Regions from separate parts of the Variovorax sp. Soil_C_26 genome, predicted to be linked through region 1. Evidence: predicted binding sites of a transcription regulator. Region 1 holds the regulator's gene; the other holds the start of a gene.
What was found. Region 1 encodes LexA, which represses DNA repair genes until DNA is damaged. Its sites were predicted from a motif close to ACTGTATNNNNATACAGT; they were not measured.
Positions count from the first base shown of each region.

Region 2: the regulator LexA is predicted to act here: its motif matches at 1,814-1,831, upstream of imuA (translesion DNA synthesis-associated protein ImuA).

Region 1 covers NZ_JBDGJC010000003.1:61,556-67,310, reverse strand. The annotation lists gene kdsB (3-deoxy-manno-octulosonate cytidylyltransferase) at 1-260, shown strand, start outside; gene adk (adenylate kinase) at 392-1,048, shown strand; gene AC3A6G_RS09730 (asparaginase) at 1,070-2,077, opposite strand; gene lexA (transcriptional repressor LexA) at 2,149-2,832, shown strand; gene AC3A6G_RS09720 (hypothetical protein) at 2,977-3,348, shown strand; gene AC3A6G_RS09715 (D-2-hydroxyacid dehydrogenase family protein) at 3,441-4,448, shown strand; gene AC3A6G_RS09710 (MFS transporter) at 4,465-5,622, shown strand; gene AC3A6G_RS09705 (3-hydroxyacyl-CoA dehydrogenase) at 5,753-5,755, shown strand, end outside.
Region 2 covers NZ_JBDGJC010000008.1:13,807-19,561, reverse strand. The annotation lists gene AC3A6G_RS21265 (Y-family DNA polymerase) at 1-1,015, opposite strand, end outside; gene imuA (translesion DNA synthesis-associated protein ImuA) at 957-1,730, opposite strand; gene AC3A6G_RS21255 (SDR family NAD(P)-dependent oxidoreductase) at 2,232-3,020, opposite strand; gene AC3A6G_RS21250 (TetR/AcrR family transcriptional regulator) at 3,162-3,770, shown strand; gene AC3A6G_RS21245 (PaaI family thioesterase) at 3,901-4,341, opposite strand; gene AC3A6G_RS21240 (enoyl-CoA hydratase) at 4,344-5,132, opposite strand; gene AC3A6G_RS21235 (CaiB/BaiF CoA transferase family protein) at 5,132-5,755, opposite strand, start outside.

The DNA of each region.
Region 1 (5,755 bases):
GCGGCGCGGCACCCGGTGTGCTGCCCTCGCCCGCGCCGCTGCGCCACATCGGCATCTATGGCTACCGTGCCGGTTTCGTGCGGCGTTTTCCGTCGCTGCCGCCGGCGCCGATCGAGGCCACCGAGGCGCTCGAACAGTTGCGTGCGCTCTGGCACGGTCACCGCATCGCGGTGCATGTGAGCCAGACTGCGCCGGGCCCCGGCGTCGACACACCCGAAGACCTCGCGCGCGTCCGCGCGGTCTTCGCGAGCGTGCGCTGAAGCCCCCGCACAGAGGGCGGCAGCGGGAATTTCGCCCGTCCTCGCATGCTATCCTCGAAGCAATTCCGCCTTGGGCGGCCCTCGGGCCGCATGGGGTGCGACACAAAATCTAAGAACCGTCCGAGGACATCATGAGACTAATTTTGCTGGGCGCGCCCGGGGCGGGCAAAGGCACGCAAGCCACTTTCATCTGCCAGAAGTACGGCATTCCCCAGATTTCCACCGGCGACATGCTGCGCGCGGCGGTCAAGGCGGGCACCCCGCTCGGACAACAAGCCAAGTCGATCATGGAATCGGGTGGCCTCGTGAGCGACGACCTGATCATCAATCTCGTGAAGGAACGCATCGGGCAACCCGACTGCGCCGACGGGTTCCTGTTCGACGGTTTCCCACGCACGATCCCCCAGGCGGACGCCATGAAGGCGGCCGGCGTCAAGCTCGACTACGTGCTCGAGATCGACGTGCCGTTCAGCGACATCATCGAACGCATGAGCGGCCGACGCTCGCATCCTGCGTCGGGCCGCACCTACCACGTCAAGTTCAATCCGCCGAAGGTCGAAGGCAAGGACGACGTCACGGGCGAAGACCTGATCCAGCGCAAGGACGACGAGGAAGAAACCGTTCGCAAGCGCCTCGAGGTCTACAGCGAGCAGACCCGTCCGCTGGTCGACTACTACTCCGCATGGGCCAAGGCCGACCCGGCCAATGCGCCCAAGTACCGCGCCATCAAGGGCGTCGGTACGGTCGACGAGATCACGCAGCGCGCATTGGCGGCCCTGAGCAGCTGAGCGCCGCGCCGGCGCTGCGGTTCAGGCGGCGTCTTCTTTTCCCCTTCCCAGCAGTTCGAGCATCAACGCAACGCGCGCCTTGACCGGCGTCAGCGCGCCCGCATCGCGCAGCCGGTCGTCGGGCCGCGGCAGAATGCGGCCGCTCGCGCAACGCGTGGCGCGCAACACCGGGATACCAGCCTGTTCCGCGCGCACGGCAGCAGCCTCGAGCGTCTGGTGCAGTGTGCCATTGCCGGTGGCCGCCACGACCAGTCCGCGGACCGGCTCGGCGACGCCGCCGGCGCGCTCCTGGCACAGCAGGTCGATCAGCGCGCCGCTGGCGCCGGCATGGCTCATGACGATCTCGACCCGCGGCCACCCTGCCGCCGCGACCGCTCCCGCGACCGCGCGCAGCCCTACGCCAGCGCCGCCCGGCACGGCGCCGGGCCAGTCCCGCAGGCGCCGAACCACACCCTCTTCCACGTAGGCGACCGGGCCGGCGTCGCCCGATGCAAACGCATCAGGACGGTACGTGTGCACCTTCTGGACGTCGAGCGCACCATGCACCGTGCCGGCACAGACCACAGTCGTCCCTTTCGCGCCCGTCGCGCCGGCGACCGCGACGGCATCGCGCAGGTTCTGCGGGCCATCGGGCGAGAGGGAGCTTGCCGGGCGCATGGCGCAGGTCAACACGATCGGCTTGGCCGGCGCGAGCACCGAGTGGAGGAAGAAGGCCGTCTCCTCGATGGTGTCGGTGCCATGGGTGACCACCACGCCCGCCACGTCAGGCTCGGCGAGCCACACAGCGCAGCGCTCGGCGAGTTGCAGCCAGACGTCAAAGCCCATGTCCTTGCTGTCGAGCTGGGCAACCTGCTCGGCCACGAGCGCAAAGCCCGCGGGGGCACCGATGCCGCCAAGCAGATCGGCCACCACGACCTCGCCCGCGGTGTAACCGATGTTGTCGCCGTCATCGGCGGCGCGGCCTGCGATGGTGCCGCCCGTGCCCAACACCACGATACGCCGCACACCAGGACCTGATGAATTCACCATGCTTGCCAACTTTTAAAAACTGGTTAAAAATACAGTTACTGGATATCTAGCCAGTGCCGCAAGGAACCACTATGCAGTTTGCCGTGAAGCTTACCGCCCGCCAGCAACAGATCCTGGACTTGATCCAGAGCGCCATCGCACGCACTGGCGCGCCACCCACGCGCGCCGAGATCGCCAACGAACTCGGCTTCAAATCCGCGAACGCGGCCGAGGAGCATCTGCAGGCGCTGGCCCGCAAGGGCGTGATCGAACTCGTCAGCGGCACCTCGCGCGGCATCCGGCTCAAGGGCGACGCGCTGCGCTCGCTCAACGAGACCCGGCACCGCGAAGGCGGGCAGTTCTCGCTCTCGCTGCCCGGCATGGCGCAGCTCGCGCTGCCGCTCATCGGCCGCGTGGCCGCGGGCTCGCCGATCCTCGCGCAGGAGCACGTCGACCAGACCTACTACGTCGAAAACACCCTGTTCCAGCAGCAGCCCGACTACCTGCTCAAGGTGCGCGGCATGTCGATGCGCGACGCCGGCATCATGGACGGCGACCTGCTCGCGGTGCAAGCCACCAAGGAAGCCCGCAACGGCCAGATCGTGGTGGCCCGCCTCGGCGACGAAGTCACTGTCAAGCGCCTCAAGCGCAACAAGCAGGTGATCGAGCTGCACGCTGAAAACCCCGACTATCCGACCATCGTGGTCCAGCCCGGCGAGCCGTTCGAGATCGAGGGCCTTGCCGTGGGCCTGATCCGCAACACCATGCTGATGTAGCCGCCAAACCGGCTGCTGACAACCGAAACCATCCATCCAGCCGCAACAGGTGGCGGGCGTATGGCGCAACTGGCGCCATCACCCTGTTGCGTCCGGCGAAAGCAATCCTGCCTGTGTTCAACCTCAAACCTTCTTGGAGTTCACATGGGAATCGCCCTTCTCGCTATCGTTGACCTTTGGATGCCGCTGCAGTCGCTGGCCAGCCGGTTGCTGCCCGCGCGCAGTGCCCGCCACCGCGATGGCCGTGCTGCGTCCGCAGGCTTGCATGGCGGCCTCGTCGTTCGCCCTGCCTGCGCGGCCCGGCCCCATGCCCAGGCGGCACCCAAGGCCGCTGCCGCGCCTGCACGGCCGCTGCGCGTGATCCGCGTGGTCGATCACCAGGGCGAAAAACGCAGCACCAACCGGATGGTGATTTCGGGGCGTATGGCCGATGTCTGCGCCGAGCTCGACCGGCTCGCCGCGCTCGAGGCCATGGAAGCCGTGAGTGCCGCACCGCGGTCCGCGCACCTGCACTGAGCCCGTGCACGCCCCGGTGACTTTCCCCGGGGCCGGGTATCCAAACGTTCAGGCGCGCGCCGTGCCAGTGCTGCGAGGCACAATTGCACGCCATGAATATTGTGATCCTCGACGATTACCAGGACGCCGTGCGCAAGCTGCGCTGCGCCGCCAAGCTCGACGCCTACGCCGCCAAGGTCTACACCAACACCGTGAAAGGCATCGGCCAGCTCTCGGTGCGCCTGAAAGACGCCGACGTGATCGTGCTGATCCGGGAGCGCACCCACATCTCGCGGCAGCTGATCGAGAAGCTGCCCCGGCTCAAACTCATTTCCCAGACCGGCCGCGTCGGCGGCCACATCGACGTCGCGGCCTGCACCGAGCGCGGCGTGGCTGTGGCCGAGGGCAGCGGCTCGCCGCAGGCGCCCGCCGAACTCACCTGGGCGCTGATCATGGCGGCCATGCGCCGGCTGCCGCAGTACATCAGCAACCTCAAGCACGGCGCGTGGCAGCAGTCGGGTCTCAAGTCGGCGTCGATGCCGCCCAACTTCGGGCTCGGCTCGGTGCTCAAGGGCAAGACGCTCTGCATCTGGGGCTATGGTCGCATCGGCCAACTGGTGGCGCGCTACGGCCAGGCGTTCGGCATGCAGGTCGTGATCTGGGGCCGCGAGGCGAGCTGCGCCAAGGCGCGTTCCGACGGCTTCCAGGTGGCGCAGAACCGCCAGGAGTTCTTTGCCGCGGCCGACGTGCTGTCGGTGCACCTGCGGCTCAACGAAGAGACCGTGGGCCTCGTCACGCTCGAGGACCTCTCGCGCATGAAGCCGACAGCGCTCTTCGTCAACACCTCGCGGGCCGAACTGGTCGAGGCCGATGCGCTGCTCGCCGCCTTGAACCGCGGCCGGCCGGGCCTCGCGGCGATCGACGTGTTCGAGAGCGAACCGCCGTTGCAGGGCCACGCACTGCTGCGCCTCGAAAACTGCATCTGCACACCGCACATCGGCTATGTCGAGCAGGAAAGCTACGAGAGCTATTTCGGGCAGGCCTTCGACAACGTCGTGAGCTTCATCAAGGGCAACCCCACCAACATCGTGAATCCCGGCGCCCTGCAGGTCCGCCGGTGAGTCCGGAGACGGCTCCGTGAGCCGGTCGGCGTCCCGGGGTGCGCTCTGGGCGCTGCTGGCCGGCAACTTCGTGATTGGCACGGGCGTGATGGTGGTGCCCGGCACGCTCAACGAGATCAGCGCATCGCTCGCGGTCTCCGTCGCGACGGCAGGGCAGCTCATCACGGTCGCGGCCATCGTGATGTGCATCGGCGCGCCGCTGCTGGCGGCCGCGGTCGCGGGCTGGGACCGCCGCCAGCTGCTCGCGCTTTCGCTCCTCTGGTACGCGGCATGGCACGCCATTGCGGCCGCGATGCCCAGCTTCGGCGCCCTGCTGCCGGTGCGCATGCTCACGGTGATCGCGCCAGCGGTCTTCACGCCGCAAGCCGCCGCCTGTGCCGGCTTGCTGGTGGCACCGGAACAGCGCGGGCGTGCGGTGACCTTCGTCTTTCTCGGTTGGTCGCTGGCCTCGGTGCTGGGCCTCCCGATCGGTGCGCTGATCGGGGGGCACTTTGGATGGCGCATGGCTTTCGTGGCCATCGCGGTGCTGAGCGTCGCGAGCGCAGCCTGGGTCTGGCTGACGCTGCCGCAGGGGATCCATCCCGCAGCACTGTCCAAGGCCGCATGGTCGCGCGTGCTGCGCAGCCCGGTGCTGATGGGCATCGTCGCGGTCACGGCGCTGCAGGGTGCCGGCCAGTTCGTCCTGTCCAGCTACTTCGGCCCGGTCCTTAAGCAGGACTTCGGCGCAGACCCCACCACGTTGAGCCTGGTGTGGGGCCTGTTCGGCGTTTTCGGCGTGCTGGGCAACATGGTCGTGAGCCGCTTCATCGACCGCGTCGGTGCAGGCCGCATGGTGCTGTTGACGAGTTCGCTGATCGCGCTGAGTCTGTTCCTCTGGCCCTGGGCGCCCACCCTGCCCTGGCTGGCCGCGGTGATCGTGCCCTGGGGGCTCGGATGCTTCGCCACCAATTCGGCGCAGCAGGCTCGGCTGGTGAGCCTGGCGCCAGCGCTCGCGCCCGGCTCGGTGGCGCTGAACAGCTCGGGCATCTACACGGGCCAGGCCGTCGGTGCCGCGCTCGGCGGATGGCTGCTGGCCAACGACGCATCGGCATGGATGAACTGGGTCGGCCTTGCGCTGCTGCTGGTCGCCATCGGCGCGAGCGTGGCCATCGACCGCAGCGGCCGGGCGGCCTGACGCGCCTGCTGCGAGAAACCCGCAGCGCCCGTTCCGGCCATGGCGGCAAAATCGCAGTCTGCTCGAAACACCGCGGTCGGGGCAGCCGCCCGCCGGCCCGAATTTCTCAACCAGTGAAAATCCTTCTCCAATG
Region 2 (5,755 bases), on a different contig from region 1:
GCGCGGGCCGCCAGCGGCACATCCATTCCAGGCGGTGGTCTTCGAGGACGACGGGGCGCAGCACGCGGTCGGGGCCGAGCCGCGCCGCGATGCGCTCGAGCACCAGCGCCAGGCTCTCGCCCGACTGCCGCGCCTCGGGCAGCATCGACAGGCTCTTCTCCTCGAGCGACAGCACTTCCGTGGCCAGCAACTCGAGGTCGCCCACGGGCGCAAGCAGCTCGACCTTGCCCAGGTGCTCGGCCAGCAGCCGCATCAGGTGGTCGGTGTCGCGCGTGGCCTGGGCCGTGCGCACGGTGAGCTCGCCGCCGTCGCCGGCGCTCCTGGCGCGCATCGCGTCGTGGCACCAGCGCAGGGTGAATGCGGTCACGCCGGATCGCCGCGCCATGAGCCAGCCGGCCATCTGCAGCATCAGGCGGCGCGCGCCGAACAGCATCGCGGGCGCATGCTCGACGCGGGCCATCAGTTCGAGCCGGGCATGGAAGCTTTCGGGCAGCTGCGCCCAGGGATAGATCTCCGGGCGCAGCCCGTAGGCCTGGTCGAGCGCGGTGAGCAGCTGCGCATCGAAGCGACGCGAGAGACCGCCGCGCGGCAAGGCGCGGACCTGGCCGAGCGTGCGGCATCCGAGCCGGGCCAGCGTCGCGTGGTGGGCCGCGACGGCGGTCAGGGTCTCGAGCGGCAGCGCATCGAGCAGCGTTGCGAGCGGCTTCGCGAAACCGTTCGACAGCCCGGCCCGCGCCAGCGCGAGCGCGGCCAGGCCCGTGGGCGCCCAGCCCAGCTGCCGCACGCCGAGGTCGGGCGCTTCCTCGCGCACGCGTTCGACCAGCCGGCGCTTGCCGCCGAAGAGGCGCAGGCTCTGTTCGACTTCCATGACGACCGCCGGGCATGTCAGAAGCGCTTCGAGGACCGCAACGCGCGGGGTGAACTGCAGGCACCACGTCGCAAGCCCATCGAGCGCTTCAGTGCGCGGTTGCGGGCCGTCCGGCAGGTTGTCGGGAAGAAGAGCTGCCCACAGCATGGGAAAGCTCCCGCGATTGGCGGGCCGCGACGAGGCGGCTCGGGTGGCGAAGGCGTGGCGTCAGGATCGCCTCGAGACCGCCGGGCACCGAGGGAAGCCGCAACTCGCCCTCGTGCGGCGGGCCCTTGCGCTTGAGCAGATGGATGCGCAGCTCCCAGTCGATGCCGAAGCGCGCCTGCAGCCGCAGCGGCGCGGCCGAGGCCTCGTGCTCGGCCGCGGCCGGCCGGCACAGCACGACGGGACTGTCGCAGCCCTGGGCACAGACCTGCAGTCGCCGGATCTGCTCCTGGCGGGCCTGCGGCAGCCAGCTGACGAGCATGCCCGCGGCATTGGCCTTGATGAGCTGCTCGGTCGCCCAGAGGCGCTCGACCGGCTTGTCCGCCGCGATCCAGACCAGGTGGCGCTCGTCCAGGCCGAGGTGGTGCAGGCCCGGCAAATGCGGGGCCTTCGGTGGGCCGATGACGACGATCTGCCGGCCCTCGGCCACCAGCGTGCGCATGGCGGGCGCGAGCAGCCGCCACTCGAGCACCGAGGGCTGCACTTGCAGCACTTCGGTCAGCGAGCCGCAGGGCCAGCCGCCGCCGGGCAGCTCGGCGTCGAGGCCGTCGAAGCCTGTGCGCACGGTCGAGGTGACCGGCGAGCCGAGCGCGTCGCCGCGCCAGACGGCGGATTCGATCGCGTGCGGTAGCACGACGCGCGCGCGCCGCGGCTGCACTGAGGGCGGTGGACTTGCAGGGGCCAACGACGGTTCATCGCCATCGGCCCATGACAGGGAAATGGCCAAAAAGGACTCCAATGACTGTATGGATGTACAGTATCGGTCCAAGGCCACCGATGAACAAGAAGGTTTACAAATTCAATGTGTGATCGGTTGCGCCGCTTCCGGCCTGACCACCGAGCCAGCGTGAATTTCGCGTCGGTATCGAACGGCCGGCTCGACGTCCCGACATTTCGCGTCAAGCCGCGAACGCGAACACCCATCCGAACGACCGTGCCGGCCACGTCGTTCCCCGGAACAAGGGGAAGGCGGTGGGAAGAATCAGCTTGAACTCGCCTCGCTTGATCTTCGTGTCAAGGGCATTGACGCTCGCCGCGTGGATGCGGACCAGATCATCATCGTCCCGCACCTCGGGTTCCTTCTTTCCATACCGATCGAAGCGCTTTCATTGGGGACTGTTCATCAGCGTGTCGCTCGTGCGTTCCGGCGCGTTGCCGTTCAGGCGGCGCTTCGATAGCGCTCTGCCACCTGCGCCTGCCGGATGTCCGCGATCAGGGCCTGGCGTGCCGCGTTCAGCGCCTCGAACCGTGCGCCATCGTGCAGTGGCGGAATGGTCACGGGTTCGCGGCGGTCGAAGCCGACCAGCGCGGCATCCACGAGTTCATTCACTTCCATCAGGTCAGGCATCGCACTGGCATCGATGCCGGCACGATCCCAAATCTCGGTACGGGTGCCGGCAGGCAGCACCGCCTGCACATAGACGCCCTTGGGCGAGAGCTCCAGGCTCAGTCCCTGGGACAGGAACAGCACGAACGCCTTGGTCGCACCGTAGACCGACATGCCGAACTCGGGCGCCAGGCCAACCACCGACCCGATGTTGACGATCGCGCCATGGCCGGCCCGCGCCAGGCGCGGGGCGACGGCACTCGCGAGCCTGACCAGTGCCGTGGTGTTGAGCGCGACCAGGCGGGCGACATCGTCTGTCGATTGGTCGATGAACTGCCCGGACAGCGCGGCCCCGGCGTTGTTGATCAGCGTGTCGATCCTGGCGTCCTCGCGCAGACGGGCCTCGACCGCGGCCAGGTCGCCGGGCTCGGTCAGATCGGCCGAAAGGATGTCGACGGCCACACCGGCTTCGTCGCGCAGGCGCGCGGCGAGCGCTTCGAGGCGCGCCTTGTCGCGGGCAACCAGCACAAGGTCGTGGCCGCGGCGTGCGAAGCGCTCGGCATAGATGGTGCCGATGCCGGTCGAGGCGCCGGTGATGAGAACGGTGGAATGGGAGGTCATGTGCTTTCTCTTGGTTAGAAGGTGAATCGCCGTTTTTCATAATGATGTCGATCATCATCTTTGAAGTCAAGAACTTTGATGATGAGTGACATCAATGTATATTTCTGACTTCACGCACGACATACCTCAAGAGATCTGGACATGAAGGTCACCAAAGCGCAGGCGCAAGCAAACCGGGCGCACATCGTCGAGACGGCCTCGACGCTGTTTCGCGAGCGTGGCTACGACGGGGTGGGCATCGCGGACCTGATGGCGGCGGCAGGCTTCACCCACGGCGGGTTCTACAAGCACTTCGGGTCCAAGACCGAGCTGATGGCGGAAGCGGCGAACTGTGGTTTCGCGCAGACGGCCACCAGGGCCGAGGGCGTCGACGCGAGGGAATTCGTCACGCACTATGTGTCGCGCGAGCACCGCGACGCCCCTGGCGAAGGTTGCACGATGGCCGCGCTGTGCGGCGATGCCGCGCGCCAGCCGGAGTCGGTCAAGGCGGCTTTCGCGATCGGCCTGGAAGGCCTGCTGGCCACTCTGGGCAACCCGTTCGACGCGCCGGAGGCAGGCGGTCGGCAAAGCGACGTGCGCGCCAGGCAGATCGACGTCATTGCGCAGGCGATCGGTGCGATCGTGCTGTCGCGGGCCTGTCCCGACGACTCGCCCCTCGCCGACGAGATTCTGGATGTCTGCCGTGCCGCAGCCCTTTCCCGGTTGCCCTCCAAGACGCCTGCCGCCTCTTCTCGCTCGCGGAAGCGGTAGACAGGCTCAGGGGTGTCTCGAAGGCCCCCGGCGATGAAGTCTCACTCCAGCTTCACGCCGGCAGCCTTGATGAGCGGACCCCACTTGTCGCGAAGATCATGGACTGAGTGGCTGGCCAGCAATCCGCCGATCAGCCGCCCAGCCGCATCGCCGTCGAAGAGGCGGTCGCGACGACCGTCCCTTCCGGTTGCTCCAGGATCCCTTCGAGGAACACCACCCGCCGACCCCAGCGCACCACGCGCACGTCGGCCACGCACGGGCCGGGCTGCACGCGACCGAGGTAGCTGACCTTCATCTCGAGGGTGGCGATCGCCGCGCCCTCTTCCCGCGCGCACGCCGCCCATGCCATCGCGTGATCGAGCCAGGCGCCGAGGATGCCGCCCTGGATCACCTCCCCGCCCGAATGCGCGAGCCGCGCCGGCCCCTCGAAGCACACGCGTGCGCGCCCTTCCGGGTGGAGCGCGATGACGCGGTCGAACCCGATCGCGTCCATGAGGTCCTTGGGAAAGCGCGCCGCGTCGGCGGCGATGACGTCCACTTGCGCGCGCGCGAGCATGGCTTCCTGTTCCATCGTCACTGTCCCGTGAACTGCGGCGTGCGCTTCTGCGCGAACGCCCGGCGCCCTTCGGCGTAGTCTTCGCTCGCAACGCACGCCGCGCGCAAGCGCTCGATCTCCGCGTTGTCGGCTTCGGGCGCGAGGCGCCGCGCCAGCGCGATGGAGCGCTTGGCCAGGCGGGTCGTCAGCGGCGCGTTGGCCGCGATCTGCGACAGGACCTCCTCGATGCTCGCGTCGAGTTCGTCCGGCCCGAAGGCAGCCTGCAGCAGGCCAATGCGCAGCGCCTCGGCGCCATCGAAGGTGCGCGCAGTGAAGAACAGCTCCGCCACGCGTGGCGCGCCAAGCCCGTGCACCATGTGCTCGACGCCGCGAAAGGAATAGCCCAGGCCCAGCCTCGCTGCCGGCATGCGAAAGCGCGCGTCCAGGGCGCCGTAGCGCAGGTCGCAGGCCATTGCAAGGCCAAGACCGCCGCCCATGCACACCCCCCGGATGCTCGCCACGACGGGATGCGGGCATGCCATCAATGCAAGCTGGGCGTCCTCCACCGCCGCGTCGTAGTCGCCGCTGCCCGATGCGGCGCTTCGCTTCGTGTCGAACTCCGTGATGTCGGCGCCCGAGACGAAGGCCCGCTCCCCTTCGCCTCGCAGCAGGACCACCCGGATGTCGCCCTCTTCGGCGAACTCCCTCGTGCGCGCCGCCAGCTCATGCCACATGCCGAGCGACATGGCGTTGAACTTGCCGGGGTTGTCGATGCGCAACTCGCCGATGGCGCCGCGGCGCACCGTGATGATTCTTCCCTCGGCCATCAGATCACCGCCTTCTCGCGCAGCGAGGCGATCTCGGCGTCGCCATAGCCCGCCTCGCGCAGCACCTCGTCACTGTGCTCGCCCACCGATGGCGCCGGCGACGCCAGCGCCGCCGGTGTCCGCTCGAGCACGATCGGCTGCGTGATCATGCGCAGCGGCGCGCCCGACTCCGTCGGGATTTCGCCGACGACTTTCAGGTGGTGCACCTGTTCGTCGTCGAACATTTGGGGCACCGTGTACACGGGGCCGGCCGGGATACCGGCGGCATTGAGCGCCTGCACCCAGTGCGCCACGGGCTTCGTCTGGAAGAGGCTTTGCACCGTGGCATTGATCTCGCGCCGATTGCGCACGCGATCGGCGTTGAGCCTGAATTCGGGATGGTCCAGCCAGTCGAGGCGCTCGATCGCCTTGCAGAAGGCCTTCCACTGGCCTTCGCCCGAAACCCCGATGTTCAGTGCACCGTCAGCGGCCTCGAACATGCCCATGGGCGCAGACGTCGGATGGTCGTTGCCTTCTTGGGCCGGCACGTCGCCGTCCACGAGATAGCGAGCGGCCTGGAAGTCCATCATGGCGATCTGCGAATGCAGAAGCGACGCATGGACCCACTGGCCCTCGCCCGACTG